Regions from separate parts of the Escherichia sp. HH091_1A genome, predicted to be linked through region 3. Evidence: predicted binding sites of a transcription regulator. Region 3 holds the regulator's gene; each other region holds the start of a gene.

The links. The regulator PurR, encoded in region 3, represses purine synthesis genes. The targets are predictions, from matches to a motif close to CANGCAAACGTTTGCNTG.
Region 1: the regulator PurR is predicted to act here: its motif matches at 2,657-2,674, upstream of purH (bifunctional phosphoribosylaminoimidazolecarboxamide formyltransferase/IMP cyclohydrolase).
Region 2: the regulator PurR is predicted to act here: its motif matches at 2,795-2,812, upstream of purE (5-(carboxyamino)imidazole ribonucleotide mutase).

The regions. Positions count from the first base shown of each region.
Region 1 is NZ_AP025747.1:4,902,615-4,907,676, reverse strand. Features, by position in the region: rRNA gene QUF14_RS24335 (23S ribosomal RNA) at 1-181, opposite strand, end outside; tRNA gene QUF14_RS24330 (tRNA-Glu) at 376-451, opposite strand; rRNA gene QUF14_RS24325 (16S ribosomal RNA) at 623-2,164, opposite strand; gene purH (bifunctional phosphoribosylaminoimidazolecarboxamide formyltransferase/IMP cyclohydrolase) at 2,781-4,370, shown strand; gene purD (phosphoribosylamine--glycine ligase) at 4,382-5,062, shown strand, end outside.
Region 2 is NZ_AP025747.1:667,387-672,448, reverse strand. Features, by position in the region: gene cysS (cysteine--tRNA ligase) at 1-1,372, opposite strand, end outside; gene ppiB (peptidylprolyl isomerase B) at 1,546-2,040, shown strand; gene lpxH (UDP-2,3-diacylglucosamine diphosphatase) at 2,043-2,765, shown strand; gene purE (5-(carboxyamino)imidazole ribonucleotide mutase) at 2,883-3,392, shown strand; gene purK (5-(carboxyamino)imidazole ribonucleotide synthase) at 3,389-4,456, shown strand; gene QUF14_RS03010 (carbamate kinase) at 4,690-5,062, opposite strand, start outside.
Region 3 is NZ_AP025747.1:2,043,297-2,048,358, reverse strand. Features, by position in the region: gene cfa (cyclopropane fatty acyl phospholipid synthase) at 1-153, opposite strand, end outside; gene punC (purine nucleoside transporter PunC) at 444-1,655, opposite strand; gene punR (DNA-binding transcriptional activator PunR) at 1,768-2,700, shown strand; gene purR (HTH-type transcriptional repressor PurR) at 2,697-3,722, opposite strand; gene cydH (cytochrome bd-I accessory subunit CydH) at 4,021-4,110, shown strand; gene QUF14_RS10150 (MFS transporter) at 4,276-5,062, shown strand, end outside.

The DNA.
Region 1 (5,062 bases), 2.6 Mb from region 3:
TCGCCTCATTAACCTATGGATTCAGTTAATGATAGTGTGACGAATCACACTGGGTTTCCCCATTCGGAAATCGCCGGTTATAACGGTTCATATCACCTTACCGACGCTTATCGCAGATTAGCACGTCCTTCATCGCCTCTGACTGCCAGGGCATCCACCGTGTACGCTTAGTCGCTTAACCTCACAACCCGAAAATGTTTCTTTCGATTCATCATCGTGTTGCGAAAATTTGAGAGACTCACGAACAACTCTCGTTGTTCAGTGTTTCAATTTTCAGCTTGATCCAGATTTTTAAAGAGCAAATATCTTAAACATGACTCGTAAGTCATCTTTAACGATATTAAGGTCGGCGACTTTCACTCACAAACCAGCAAGTGGCGTCCCCTAGGGGATTCGAACCCCTGTTACCGCCGTGAAAGGGCGGTGTCCTGGGCCTCTAGACGAAGGGGACACGAAAATTGCTTATCACGCGCTGCGTGATATTTTCGTGTAGGGTGAGCTTTCATTAATAGAAAGCGAACGGCCTTATTCTCTTCAGCCTCACTCCCAACGCGTAAACGCCTTGCTATTCACTTTTCATCAGACAATCTGTGTGAGCACTGCAAAGTACAGTTCTTTAAGGTAAGGAGGTGATCCAACCGCAGGTTCCCCTACGGTTACCTTGTTACGACTTCACCCCAGTCATGAATCACAAAGTGGTAAGCGCCCTCCCGAAGGTTAAGCTACCTACTTCTTTTGCAACCCACTCCCATGGTGTGACGGGCGGTGTGTACAAGGCCCGGGAACGTATTCACCGTGGCATTCTGATCCACGATTACTAGCGATTCCGACTTCATGGAGTCGAGTTGCAGACTCCAATCCGGACTACGACGCACTTTATGAGGTCCGCTTGCTCTCGCGAGGTCGCTTCTCTTTGTATGCGCCATTGTAGCACGTGTGTAGCCCTGGTCGTAAGGGCCATGATGACTTGACGTCATCCCCACCTTCCTCCAGTTTATCACTGGCAGTCTCCTTTGAGTTCCCGGCCGGACCGCTGGCAACAAAGGATAAGGGTTGCGCTCGTTGCGGGACTTAACCCAACATTTCACAACACGAGCTGACGACAGCCATGCAGCACCTGTCTCACGGTTCCCGAAGGCACATTCTCATCTCTGAAAACTTCCGTGGATGTCAAGACCAGGTAAGGTTCTTCGCGTTGCATCGAATTAAACCACATGCTCCACCGCTTGTGCGGGCCCCCGTCAATTCATTTGAGTTTTAACCTTGCGGCCGTACTCCCCAGGCGGTCGACTTAACGCGTTAGCTCCGGAAGCCACGCCTCAAGGGCACAACCTCCAAGTCGACATCGTTTACGGCGTGGACTACCAGGGTATCTAATCCTGTTTGCTCCCCACGCTTTCGCACCTGAGCGTCAGTCTTCGTCCAGGGGGCCGCCTTCGCCACCGGTATTCCTCCAGATCTCTACGCATTTCACCGCTACACCTGGAATTCTACCCCCCTCTACGAGACTCAAGCTTGCCAGTATCAGATGCAGTTCCCAGGTTGAGCCCGGGGATTTCACATCTGACTTAACAAACCGCCTGCGTGCGCTTTACGCCCAGTAATTCCGATTAACGCTTGCACCCTCCGTATTACCGCGGCTGCTGGCACGGAGTTAGCCGGTGCTTCTTCTGCGGGTAACGTCAATGAGCAAAGGTATTAACTTTACTCCCTTCCTCCCCGCTGAAAGTACTTTACAACCCGAAGGCCTTCTTCATACACGCGGCATGGCTGCATCAGGCTTGCGCCCATTGTGCAATATTCCCCACTGCTGCCTCCCGTAGGAGTCTGGACCGTGTCTCAGTTCCAGTGTGGCTGGTCATCCTCTCAGACCAGCTAGGGATCGTCGCCTAGGTGAGCCGTTACCCCACCTACTAGCTAATCCCATCTGGGCACATCCGATGGCAAGAGGCCCGAAGGTCCCCCTCTTTGGTCTTGCGACGTTATGCGGTATTAGCTACCGTTTCCAGTAGTTATCCCCCTCCATCAGGCAGTTTCCCAGACATTACTCACCCGTCCGCCACTCGTCAGCAAAGCAGCAAGCTGCTTCCTGTTACCGTTCGACTTGCATGTGTTAGGCCTGCCGCCAGCGTTCAATCTGAGCCATGATCAAACTCTTCAATTTAAAAGTTTGATGCTCAAAGAATTAAACTTCGTAATGAATTACGTGTTCACTCTTGAGACTTGGTATTCATTTTTCGTCTTGCGACGTTAAGAATCCGTATCTTCGAGTGCCCACACAGATTGTCTGATAAATTGTTAAAGAGCAGTTGCGACGCGGCTTTCAGCTCACTGTCGCGAGGTGGCGTATATTACGCTTTCCTCTTTCAGAGTCAACCCTGAATTTCAGGATTTTTCTCTTCAACCGAACCGGCTGTTTGTGTGAAGTGATTCACATCCGCCGTGTCGATGGAGGCGCATTATAGGGAGTTCTCCGCAGGCCGCAATAGAAAAATTGCAGAAAAATGACTGACTGCTGCATTCCCCAGCAAAACCCCGCTTTATACCTTTTTATGCACAGAGTTATCCACAATCATCAATGTAATTTCTGTATTTTTCCCACGGTAAACACTGTCAAAATTGTGATCACCATTGAAAGAGAAAAATTCGCGAGCGTTGCGCAAACGTTTTCGTTACAATGCGGGCGAAAAATAAGGATGCCCCGTTAGGGGCGTTAGCTGAGTTTTTCGCGAAAAATTCAGCTAACGCTCTCTGTAATAGTCAAATCCAGGGGATTTACCATGCAACAACGTCGTCCAGTCCGCCGCGCTCTGCTCAGTGTTTCTGACAAAGCCGGTATCGTCGAATTCGCCCAGGCACTTTCCGCACGCGGTGTGGAGCTGCTGTCTACAGGGGGCACTGCCCGTCTGTTAGCAGAAAAGGGTCTGCCGGTAACCGAAGTTTCCGATTACACCGGTTTCCCGGAGATGATGGATGGACGCGTGAAGACCCTGCATCCAAAAGTGCATGGTGGCATTCTGGGCCGTCGCGGCCAGGACGATGCCATTATGGAAGAACATCAGATCCAACCTATCGATATGGTAGTTGTTAACCTCTATCCGTTCGCCCAGACCGTTGCCCGTGAAGGCTGCTCGCTGGAAGATGCGGTTGAGAACATCGATATCGGTGGTCCAACGATGGTGCGCTCCGCCGCCAAGAACCATAAAGATGTCGCAATCGTGGTGAAGAGCAGCGACTACGACGCCATTATTAAAGAGATGGATGCCAACGAAGCATCGCTGACGCTTGCAACCCGTTTCGATCTCGCTATCAAAGCCTTTGAACATACCGCCGCCTACGACAGCATGATTGCCAACTACTTCGGCAGCATGGTCCCAGCCTATCACGGTGAAAGCAAAGAAGCCGCCGGTCGCTTCCCGCGTACGCTGAACCTGAACTTCATTAAGAAGCAGGATATGCGCTACGGCGAGAACAGCCACCAGCAGGCTGCCTTCTATATAGAAGAGAATGTGAAAGAAGCCTCCGTTGCCACCGCAACCCAGGTTCAGGGTAAAGCCCTCTCTTATAACAACATCGCCGATACCGATGCGGCGCTGGAGTGCGTGAAAGAGTTCGCCGAGCCGGCATGTGTGATTGTGAAGCACGCCAACCCTTGCGGTGTGGCTATCGGCAATTCCATTCTTGATGCTTACGATCGCGCGTATAAAACCGACCCCACCTCGGCGTTCGGCGGCATTATCGCCTTTAACCGCGAGCTGGATGCTGAAACCGCACAGGCCATCATTTCTCGTCAGTTTGTTGAAGTGATTATTGCGCCGTCCGCCAGCGAAGAAGCGTTGAAAATCACCGCCGCTAAACAGAACGTACGTGTCCTGACATGTGGTCAGTGGGCCGAGCGTGTTCCAGGCCTTGATTTCAAACGCGTGAACGGCGGTCTGCTGGTTCAGGATCGTGACCTGGGGATGGTTGGTGCAGAAGAACTGCGCGTCGTCACCAAACGTCAGCCGACCGAACAGGAGCTGCGTGATGCGCTGTTCTGCTGGAAGGTGGCGAAGTTCGTGAAATCTAACGCCATTGTCTACGCCAAAAACAATATGACCATCGGTATTGGCGCAGGCCAGATGAGCCGCGTGTACTCCGCGAAAATCGCCGGTATTAAAGCTGCCGATGAAGGCCTGGAAGTGAAAGGTTCGTCAATGGCTTCTGACGCATTCTTCCCGTTCCGCGACGGTATTGATGCCGCGGCCGCTGCGGGCGTGACCTGCGTAATCCAGCCTGGCGGTTCTATCCGTGATGACGAAGTGATTGCCGCCGCCGACGAGCACGGTATTGCGATGCTCTTCACCGACATGCGCCACTTCCGCCATTAATGGAGCGACAGATGAAAGTATTAGTGATTGGTAATGGCGGGCGCGAGCACGCGCTGGCCTGGAAAGCGGCCCAGTCGCCGCTGGTTGAGACTGTTTTTGTTGCTCCGGGTAACGCAGGCACTGCACTGGAACCCGCGCTGCAAAACGTCGCTATCGGCGTGACCGATATCCCGGCACTGCTAGATTTCGCGCAAAATGAAAAGGTAGATTTAACCATCGTCGGCCCGGAAGCGCCGCTGGTGAAAGGCGTGGTCGATACCTTCCGCGCCGCCGGGCTGAAAATCTTCGGACCAACCGCAGGCGCCGCACAACTGGAAGGCTCGAAAGCGTTTACCAAGGATTTCCTGGCCCGCCATAAGATCCCTACGGCGGAATACCAGAACTTCACCGAGGTAGAACCTGCACTGGCGTATCTGCGTGAGAAAGGCGCGCCAATCGTCATTAAAGCGGACGGTCTGGCTGCCGGGAAAGGCGTTATCGTAGCGATGACGCTGGAAGAAGCCGAAGCGGCCGTTCACGACATGCTGGCAGGCAACGCTTTTGGCGACGCGGGTCATCGTATTGTTATCGAAGAGTTCCTCGACGGCGAAGAAGCGAGCTTTATCGTGATGGTGGACGGTGAGCATGTGCTGCCAATGGCCACCAGCCAGGATCACAAACGCGTAGGCGATAAAGATACCGGGCCGAACACG
Region 2 (5,062 bases), 1.4 Mb from region 3:
AGGTGGTCCCTTGCGGGCCATCTTCCAGCACGATCCCCATCTCGTTAAGACGGTCACGCGCCGCATCTGCCGCCGCCCAGTCTTTCGCTTTACGGGCATCCAGACGCTGTTGAATTAAGGCTTCAATCTCAGCCACTTCGCTGTCGTCTGCCTGCGCGCCGCTTTGCAGGAACGCTTCCGGTTCTTGCTCCAGCAGGCCCAGCACGGCTGAAAGTTTACGCAGATGAGACGCCATCGCGTTTGCCGCTGCCATATCTTCTGCTTTCAGACGGTTCACTTCACGCGCCATATCAAACAGCACGGAATAGGCTTCCGGGGTGTTGAAATCGTCGTCCATCGCTTCAATAAAGCGCGCTTCAAACGCTTCGCCACCGGCAGGCGCAACGGTTTTATCTGTGCCGCGCAGCGCAGTGTAGAGGCGCTCCAGCGCCGCACGCGCCTGCTTCAGGTTCTCTTCGCTGTAGTTCAGCTGGCTGCGATAGTGGCCCGACATCAGGAAGTAACGCACGGTTTCCGCGTCGTAGTATTTCAGCACATCACGCACGGTAAAGAAGTTACCCAGCGATTTGGACATCTTCTCTCGGTCAACCATTACCATCCCCGAGTGCATCCAGTAGTTCACATACTGACCATCATGGGCACAGGTGGACTGCGCGATTTCGTTCTCGTGGTGCGGGAACATCAGGTCTGAACCACCGCCGTGGATATCAAAGTGGTTACCCAACTGCTTGCAGTTCATTGCCGAACATTCAATGTGCCAGCCTGGACGGCCTGCGCCCCACGGAGACGGCCAGCTCGGTTCGCCCTCTTTCGACATCTTCCACAGAACGAAGTCCATCGGGTTGCGTTTGTCGTCGACCACGTCAACGCGCGCGCCTGCCTGCAGCTGGTCGAGATCCTGACGCGACAGCACGCCATAAGTTGGATCGGTCGGTACGTCGAACATCACGTCGCCGTTGTCCGCCACATAAGCGTGACCTTTGGCGATCAGTTGTTCAGTGAGTTCAATAATTTCTGCGATATGGTGCGTCGCACGCGGTTCCATATCCGGGCGCAGAATATTCAAAGCATCAAAATCTTTGTGCATTTCGGCGATCATGCGATCCACCAGCGCTACAAAGCTTTCGCCATTTTCATTGGCACGCTTGATGATTTTGTCGTCGATATCGGTAATGTTGCGCACATACTTCAGCTTATAGCCGAGGAAACGCAAATAGCGTGCAACCACGTCAAAGGCAACAAAGGTACGCCCGTGACCGATATGACAGAGATCGTAAACGGTGATTCCACACACGTACATGCCGACTTCCCCGGCGTGAATAGGCTTAAATTCCTCTTTTTGGCGTGTCAGAGTATTGAAGATTTTTAGCATCGAAGATTCCGTTTAGACATGTGTGGGTAATTGAGTTGCGTATAATACCCATATTTCCCGCGCGAATCAGCATACATTGCGTGATGATCCGATCGTGCGGTTATGCTATAACACCACCCTATATATGACCCGAATCGGGTTGAAGCACCAATCAAACGGAACAGGATGCAAAAATGGTTACTTTCCACACCAATCACGGCGATATTGTCATCAAAACTTTTGACGATAAAGCACCTGAAACAGTTAAAAACTTCCTGGACTACTGCCGCGAAGGTTTTTACAACAACACCATTTTCCACCGTGTTATCAACGGCTTTATGATTCAGGGCGGCGGTTTTGAGCCAGGCATGAAGCAAAAAGCCACCAAAGAACCGATCAAAAACGAAGCCAACAACGGTCTGAAAAACACCCGCGGTACGCTGGCAATGGCCCGTACTCAGGCACCGCACTCTGCAACTGCACAGTTCTTCATCAACGTGGTTGATAACGACTTCCTGAACTTCTCTGGCGAAAGCCTGCAAGGTTGGGGTTACTGCGTGTTTGCTGAAGTGGTTGAAGGCATGGACGTGGTAGACAAAATCAAAGGTGTAGCAACCGGTCGTAGCGGTATGCACCAGGACGTGCCTAAAGAAGACGTTATCATTGAAAGCGTGACCGTTAGCGAGTAATCGTGGCGACACTCTTTATTGCAGATCTTCATCTCTGCGTGGAAGAACCGGCGATCACCGCCGGTTTTCTGCGTTTTTTAGCGGGGGAAGCCCGCAAGGCCGACGCGCTGTATATTCTTGGCGATCTGTTTGAAGCATGGATTGGCGATGACGATCCCAACCCACTCCATCGCCAGATGGCCGCAGCGATCAAAGCGGTATCCGATTCCGGCGTTCCCTGTTATTTCATTCATGGCAACCGTGATTTTCTGCTTGGCAAACGCTTTGCCCGTGAGAGTGGCATGACGTTATTGCCGGAAGAAAAAGTGCTCGAACTTTATGGTCGTCGGGTGTTGATTATGCATGGCGACACGCTGTGCACCGATGACATCGGTTATCAGGCTTTTCGCGCCAAAGTCCATAAGCCGTGGCTGCAAACGCTATTCCTCGCCCTGCCGTTGTTTGTGCGCAAACGCATTGCCGCGCGAATGCGAGCGAACAGCAAAGAAGCCAACAGCAGTAAATCGTTGGCGATCATGGACGTTAACCAAAACGCGGTGGTCAGTGCGATGGAAAAACATCAGGTGCAATGGTTGATTCACGGGCATACCCATCGCCCGGCGGTGCATGAACTGATCGCCAATCAGCAACCTGCTTTCCGCGTGGTACTGGGTGCCTGGCATACGGAAGGTTCGATGGTGAAAGTCACGGCGGATGACGTTGAGTTGATCCATTTTCCATTTTAAAAAACGCGCAACTTTGCTGATTTCATAGCCGCGCAACCGTTTTCCTTGCTCTCTTTCCGTGCTATTCTCTGTGCCCTCTAAAGCCGAGAGTTGTGCACCACAGGAGTTTTAAGACGCATGTCTTCCCGCAATAATCCGGCGCGTGTCGCCATCGTGATGGGGTCCAAAAGCGACTGGGCTACCATGCAGTTCGCCGCCGAAATCTTCGAAATCCTGAATGTCCCGCACCACGTTGAAGTGGTTTCTGCTCACCGCACCCCCGATAAACTGTTCAGCTTCGCCGAAAGTGCCGAAGAGAACGGTTATCAGGTGATTATTGCGGGCGCAGGCGGCGCAGCGCACCTGCCGGGCATGATTGCCGCCAAAACGCTGGTGCCAGTGCTGGGTGTGCCAGTACAGAGCGCCGCACTGAGCGGTGTCGATAGCCTCTACTCCATCGTACAAATGCCGCGCGGCATTCCGGTGGGTACGCTGGCGATAGGTAAAGCTGGCGCGGCAAACGCGGCGTTACTGGCAGCACAAATTCTTGCAACTCATGATAAAGAACTGCACCAGCGTTTGAATGACTGGCGCAAAGCCCAGACTGATGAAGTGCTGGAAAACCCGGACCCGCGAGGTGCGGCATGAAACAGGTTTGCGTCCTCGGTAACGGGCAGTTAGGACGTATGTTGCGCCAGGCAGGCGAACCGTTAGGCATTGCTGTCTGGCCGGTCGGGCTGGACGCTGAACCGGCGGCGGTGCCCTTTCAACAAAGCGTGATTACCGCTGAGATCGAACGCTGGCCGGAAACCGCATTAACGCGCGAGTTGGCACGCCATCCAGCCTTTGTGAACCGCGATGTGTTCCCAATTATTGCCGACCGTCTGACTCAGAAGCAGCTTTTCGACAAGCTTCACCTGCCGACTGCACCGTGGCAGTTACTTGCCGATCGCAGTGAGTGGCCTGCGGTGTTTGATCGTTTAGGTGAACTGGCGATTGTTAAGCGTCGCACTGGTGGCTATGACGGTCGCGGTCAATGGCGTTTACACGCCGATGAAACCGCACAGTTACCGACTGAATGCTACGGCGAATGTATTGTCGAGCAGGGCATTAACTTCACTGGTGAAGTATCGCTGGTTGGCGCGCGCGGCTTTGATGGCAGCACTGTGTTTTATCCGCTGACGCATAACCTGCATCAGGATGGTATTTTGCGCACCAGCGTCGCTTTCCCGCAGGCCAACGCACAGCAGCAGGCGCAGGCCGAAGAGATGCTGTCGGCGATTATGCAGGAGCTGGGCTATGTGGGCGTGATGGCGATGGAGTGTTTTGTCACGCCGCAAGGTCTGCTGATCAACGAACTGGCTCCGCGTGTACATAACAGTGGTCACTGGACGCAAAACGGTGCCAGCATCAGCCAGTTTGAGCTGCATCTGCGGGCAATTACCGATCTGCCGTTACCGCAACCGGTGGTCAATAGCCCGTCGGTGATGATCAACCTGATTGGTAGCGATGTGAATTATGACTGGCTGAAACTGCCGCTGGTGCATCTGCACTGGTACGACAAAGAAGTGCGTCCGGGCCGTAAAGTGGGGCATCTGAATTTGACCGACAGCGACACATCGCGTCTGACCGCGACGCTGGAAGCATTAATCCCGCTGCTGCCGCCAGAGTATGCCAGCGGCGTGATGTGGGCGCAGAGTAAGTTCAGTTAACCTGGTACTCATATTCCTGCCGGATGCGGCGTGAACGCCTTATCCGGCCTACTAATCCGGTACCCATTGTAGGCCTGATAAGACGCGTCAAGCGTCGCATCAGGCATGGTGCGCCGATTACCGGATGCGGCGTGAACGCCTTATCCGACTACCAATCCGGTACCCATTGTAGGCCTGATAAGACGCGTCAAGCGTCGCATCAGGCATGGTGTGCCATATGCTGGATGCTCCCATCACGACAGCGAAATACAGGTCCCCGCTTCGCCCGCCAGCGTCTCTTCAATCCGCGATAACGCCCCAATCCACGCAGGTTTACCACGGCTTCTGACATAGCCACTTACCGCCGTCACCTTCGGTCCCATCGCCCCATCGGCTTTGGCAAATGGCGCTAACTCATCCGGTGTGGCATGGCGAATGGCGCGTTGCTGCGGCGTTCCCCAGTTTTCATAAACCGCGTCAGCATCGGTGAGGATCACCAGTCCATCGGCATTAATCTGCTCGGCAAGCAGCGCCGCGGCGAGATCTTTATCAATCACCGCTTCACTCCCTGCTCCGTCATCCGTCACCGGAACACCGCCGCCGCCACTGCAAATCACCACATGCCCC
Region 3 (5,062 bases):
CAGAACGCGTTTAAAAAAATCGGGATTTTTCACACGAATATCCGCCGGGGCAGAACCGTTAATGGCTATACCGGCACGGCTAAGTAATTCGTTGGCGATACGGTACCAGTTGTCATCCGGTACGCTGACTTCTTCTATACACGATGAACTCATAGTTTCTCCATCACTGGTCGGTGATCAGAACCTTAAAACAGCGTAGACGCTTTTTGGGCTTTGTGAGAAATCTCGCAGAAAAAACTGCGAGTCTATAATCCGACGTAGAACAGAGGGAAAGGAGGAACCCTTGCCGAAATGACCATCCATAGTGAGTAGGGAACGTTCCTGTCCCCATAAAAACATAATATTTATCGTAGTCTTAACAACTCGAAATTAGTATAGGCCGCTAATTTCAATCATACAACAAAATTTTGTTAGCAGCCTAAGTATAAGCATATCGATATAGATCAGTGTGATTCGCTATGCGCCACTTCGGCATTGCCATGGCTCTGGCAATCCACTTCTTCACTGCGTTGCATCATGTAACCGAGAGCGACCAGCACTACTGTTGATAACATCACGCTGGTGGTGGTGAGCAATGGCGTACTGATACTGATAAGCCAGGACACTACCAGACTTGCGAGGAAGCACAGACCCAGTTGTAGAGTGTTCTGCAACGCTGCGGCGCGACCAGTTGCATGTGGGAAAGGACGCAGTGCCTGGGCGACAACAATCGGGTAGATCGCGCCGTTGGCAATCGCCATCACACAGAATGGGATCAGGATTTCGGCCAGCGACACATGGCTAATGAAGCCCGCAGCCCAGGTCGCAATGACGCTGACAGCAAACAGCACCAGCAACCACGGTAATAACTGCTTGCCTTGCCATTTTTGTAGTGCGGCGCGACAGCCATAGCCACCAATCAGAAACGCGATAGTTTGCGGGACATAGCTTAAACCAATCACTGCCGGGCTGTAACCCATTTCGCTAAGGATGAACGGTGAACCGGTCAGCCATGCAAAAAAACTGGCTGAACAGGCCGCGTATACCAGCACGTTGCCGCGATAGGTTTTAGAACGTAGCAGATCGGTAAAGGTCAGACCATCCTGACTATTGTTACGGGCCTTCGTCGTGGGTTTGAGCCAGAAAATAGGCAGAATCAGCACCACGGTAATGGCAAACAGGGTGGCGAATATCGCCTGCCAGGAAAAATGGACCAGCAGCCAGCTTCCTAACAGAGGAGCCAGTGCCGGAGATAGACCCACCAGCGGCATGATGGTCGCAAAAATACGGTTAACTTTCTGTGAAGGATAATAATCCGTCACTAACGCTTGCCAGATAACCGCCGCGGCGCAGACACCTACAGCCTGTACAAAACGCAATACCAGCAGCGTGGCGGCGTTTTCAACCCACAGCATCCCCAGACTACCTAACGCAAAAATTGTCAGGCCGATGAATAACACCGGTTTACGACCATAACGGTCGGAGAGCGGCCCCCACAGAAGCTGGGCTGCGGCAAATCCGGCAAGGAACAGACTAAGGCTGGCACTGACAGCAGACGCAGGCGTTTGCAGGTCGGCCTGTATGGCGGCGAAAGCAGGCAGATACATATCGGTTGCCAGAAAACCGAGTACGCTCAAACCTGCCAGCCAGACTAAAAATCTTTTCCCAGGTTGCATGTATATTCTCTAAATCTCTCAATTAAACACCGCCGCAAAGTGTAGGGAGTGAAATTAGTGTTGTGAAACGGTAATATTTGATGACTGGTTTCAAAAATTTTGCAGGCAGACTATGTGGTCAGAATATTCACTCGAAGTTGTTGATGCGGTAGCGCGTAATGGTAGTTTTAGCGCTGCAGCCCAGGAGTTGCATCGCGTTCCTTCTGCGGTCAGCTATACCGTGCGTCAGCTGGAAGAGTGGCTGGCGGTGCCTCTGTTTGAACGACGTCACCGTGATGTGGAACTGACCGCTGCCGGGGCGTGGTTTCTCAAAGAAGGGCGCTCTGTTGTCAAAAAAATGCAGATCACTCGGCAGCAATGTCAGCAGATAGCGAACGGCTGGCGCGGTCAGTTAGCTATCGCAGTGGATAATATTGTCAGGCCAGAACGTACACGGCAGATGATCGTTGATTTTTATCGCCATTTTGATGATGTCGAACTTCTTGTCTTTCAGGAAGTGTTCAACGGTGTCTGGGATGCGCTTTCCGACGGGCGCGTGGAACTGGCGATTGGCGCAACACGCGCGATTCCGGTAGGCGGTCGTTATGCCTTCCGGGATATGGGGATGCTAAGCTGGAGTTGCGTTGTTGCCAGCCACCACCCGCTGGCGTTGATGGATGGCCCGTTCAGCGATGATACGTTGCGCAACTGGCCGTCATTGGTGCGCGAAGACACCTCACGAACGCTACCTAAACGTATTACCTGGTTGCTGGATAACCAAAAAAGACTTGTCGTGCCTGACTGGGAATCATCGGCAACCTGTATCTCGGCAGGATTATGCATAGGGATGGTGCCAACACATTTCGCCAAACCGTGGCTTAATGAGGGGAAGTGGGTAGCATTAGAACTGGAAAACCCCTTTCCGGATTCGGCATGTTGTCTGACATGGCAGCAAAATGATATGTCGCCTGCGTTAACCTGGTTGCTTGAGTATCTCGGCGATAGTGAGACGCTGAATAAGGAGTGGCTGCGGGAGCCGGAAGAGACTCCCGCAACGGGTGATTAACGACGATAGTCTCGGAACGGGCCGTCAGCCACGGAGCGGCGTTCAATCAAGCGCGGATGCACTTCAATGGACTGCGGTTCTTCACGTTTGTTGACGATACGATCCAACAGCATGTTGAACGCTGTTTCACCCAGCGAATCTTTTGGCTGATGGATCGTGGTCAGCGCCGGCGTAAAATAGCGGGCGTTGCGCACGTTATCATAACCGATCAGCGAAACATCCTGCGGGACGCGCAGACCCATTTCATCAGCAGCACAAAGTGCGCCCATTGCCATGATATCGCCACCACAGAAGACGGCAGTAGGGCGATGCGGCTGCGACAGTATTTGCTGCATGGCGCGATAACCGGATTCAGGTTCAAAGTCACCCTGTACAATCCAGCTTTCCGGCACTTTGATCATCGCTTCTTCCATTGCCTTCATAAAACCGGCAAGGCGGCCTGCGCCAGTGTTACGTTCCAGCGGGCCGGGGATAACGCCGATTTCGCGGTGACCGCGTTCAATCAGATAACGCCCGGCCATGTAGCCGCCTTCGAACGCGTTATCAATGACCGCATCGGTGAAGTCAGCTTTTGCTTCACCCCAGTCCATTACCACCATTGGGATATGGCGATACTCTTCCAGCATCGTCAGCAACGGCTCTGGGTACTCAGAACACATCACCAGCAGACCATCGACGCGTTTTTGCGCCATCATCGACAGATAAGCCCGCTGTTTCTCAAGATTGTTCCACGCATTACCCAGAATCAGGGTGTAACCTTTCTGGAAGCAATTTTTTTCAACCGCTTCAATGATCTCGGCAAAATAGGCCGCTTCGCTGCTGGTCGCCAGCAAACCGATAGACTTGGTGTGGTTAACCTTCAGGCTACGCGCCACCGCGCTAGGGGAGTAGTGTAATTCTTTAATCGCTGCCCACACGGCGTTGCGCGTTTCTTCAGCGACGAAACGTGTTTTGTTGATTACGTGTGACACAGTTGTAGTGGAAACGTTTGCTCGTTTCGCTACATCTTTTATTGTTGCCATTCCATTTCACTCCAGACCCTAACTTCAGCTCCTGCAAAATCGCAAGGTAAACGTTTGCCTTTACACACCTTACGCACAACAAAAGTGTTGCGGTACGCCGGAAAAACGACACGGAGCGTCAGGAAGGGGTCAATGGCCAGTACGCAAATAGTGTAAGCGTGGAATTTTGGCCGATCTTGACGAAAAGGGGAAGTGGTAAAAACACTTATCATTATAAATGACGGGAGATTTTTTCATCACAGTGTGTAAAAATGCGTAATATCACTTTTTGTGTGGTAATAAAAAAGGAGAAAACTTGATGAGCACCGACCTTAAATTTTCACTGGTAACAACGATTATCGTCCTCGGTTTGATCGTGGCCGTGGGTTTGACTGCCGCGCTGCACTGATTTCCTCTCGAGGGAGCGCGTTCTCCCTCGCATCTCCTTCCTGTTTGTTAGCAAAATGGCAAAAGTGTTTTCTCTTTTTGTTATTTTCATTTTTTTGTGATTGCTGTCATGCTTTCGCCACTTTAATGAATATCGCGTAATGACGCGAAGAGGTGGAGATAAGGCATGAAAATTAACTATCCGTTGCTGGCGCTGGCGATTGGCGCGTTTGGTATCGGGACAACGGAGTTCTCGCCAATGGGCTTGTTGCCCGTCATTGCGCGCGGTGTGGATGTCTCGATTCCTGCTGCCGGAATGTTAATCAGTGCCTATGCAGTTGGCGTAATGGTGGGCGCGCCGCTGATGACGCTTCTACTTTCTCATCGTGCCCGCCGCAGTGCGTTGATTTTCCTGATGGCGATTTTCACGCTCGGCAACGTACTTTCCGCCATCGCGCCGGATTATATGACCCTGATGCTTTCACGCATTTTGACCAGCCTGAATCACGGAGCATTTTTTGGTTTGGGTTCAGTCGTGGCCGCAAGCGTGGTGCCAAAACATAAACAGGCCAGCGCAGTTGCCACTATGTTTATGGGGTTAACCCTGGCAAATATCGGTGGCGTGCCGGCGGCGACCTGGTTGGGTGAAACCATCGGCTGGCGGATGTCATTTCTGGCAACGGCGGGGCTGGGCGTGATTTCAATGGTAAGTCTGTTCTTCTCATTACCTAAAGGTGGCGCAGGGGCGCGACCTGAAGTGAAAAAAGAGCTGGCGGTATTAATGCGTCCGCAGGTGCTGTCTGCATTGCTGACGACGGTGCTGGGAGCTGGCGCCATGTTTACCCTCTACACCTATATCTCTCCGGTACTGCAAAGTATTACCCACGCAACACCGGTGTTCGTCACGGCAATGCTGGTGCTGATTGGTGTCGGGTTCTCTATTGGGAACTATCTCGGCGGCAAACTGGCAGATC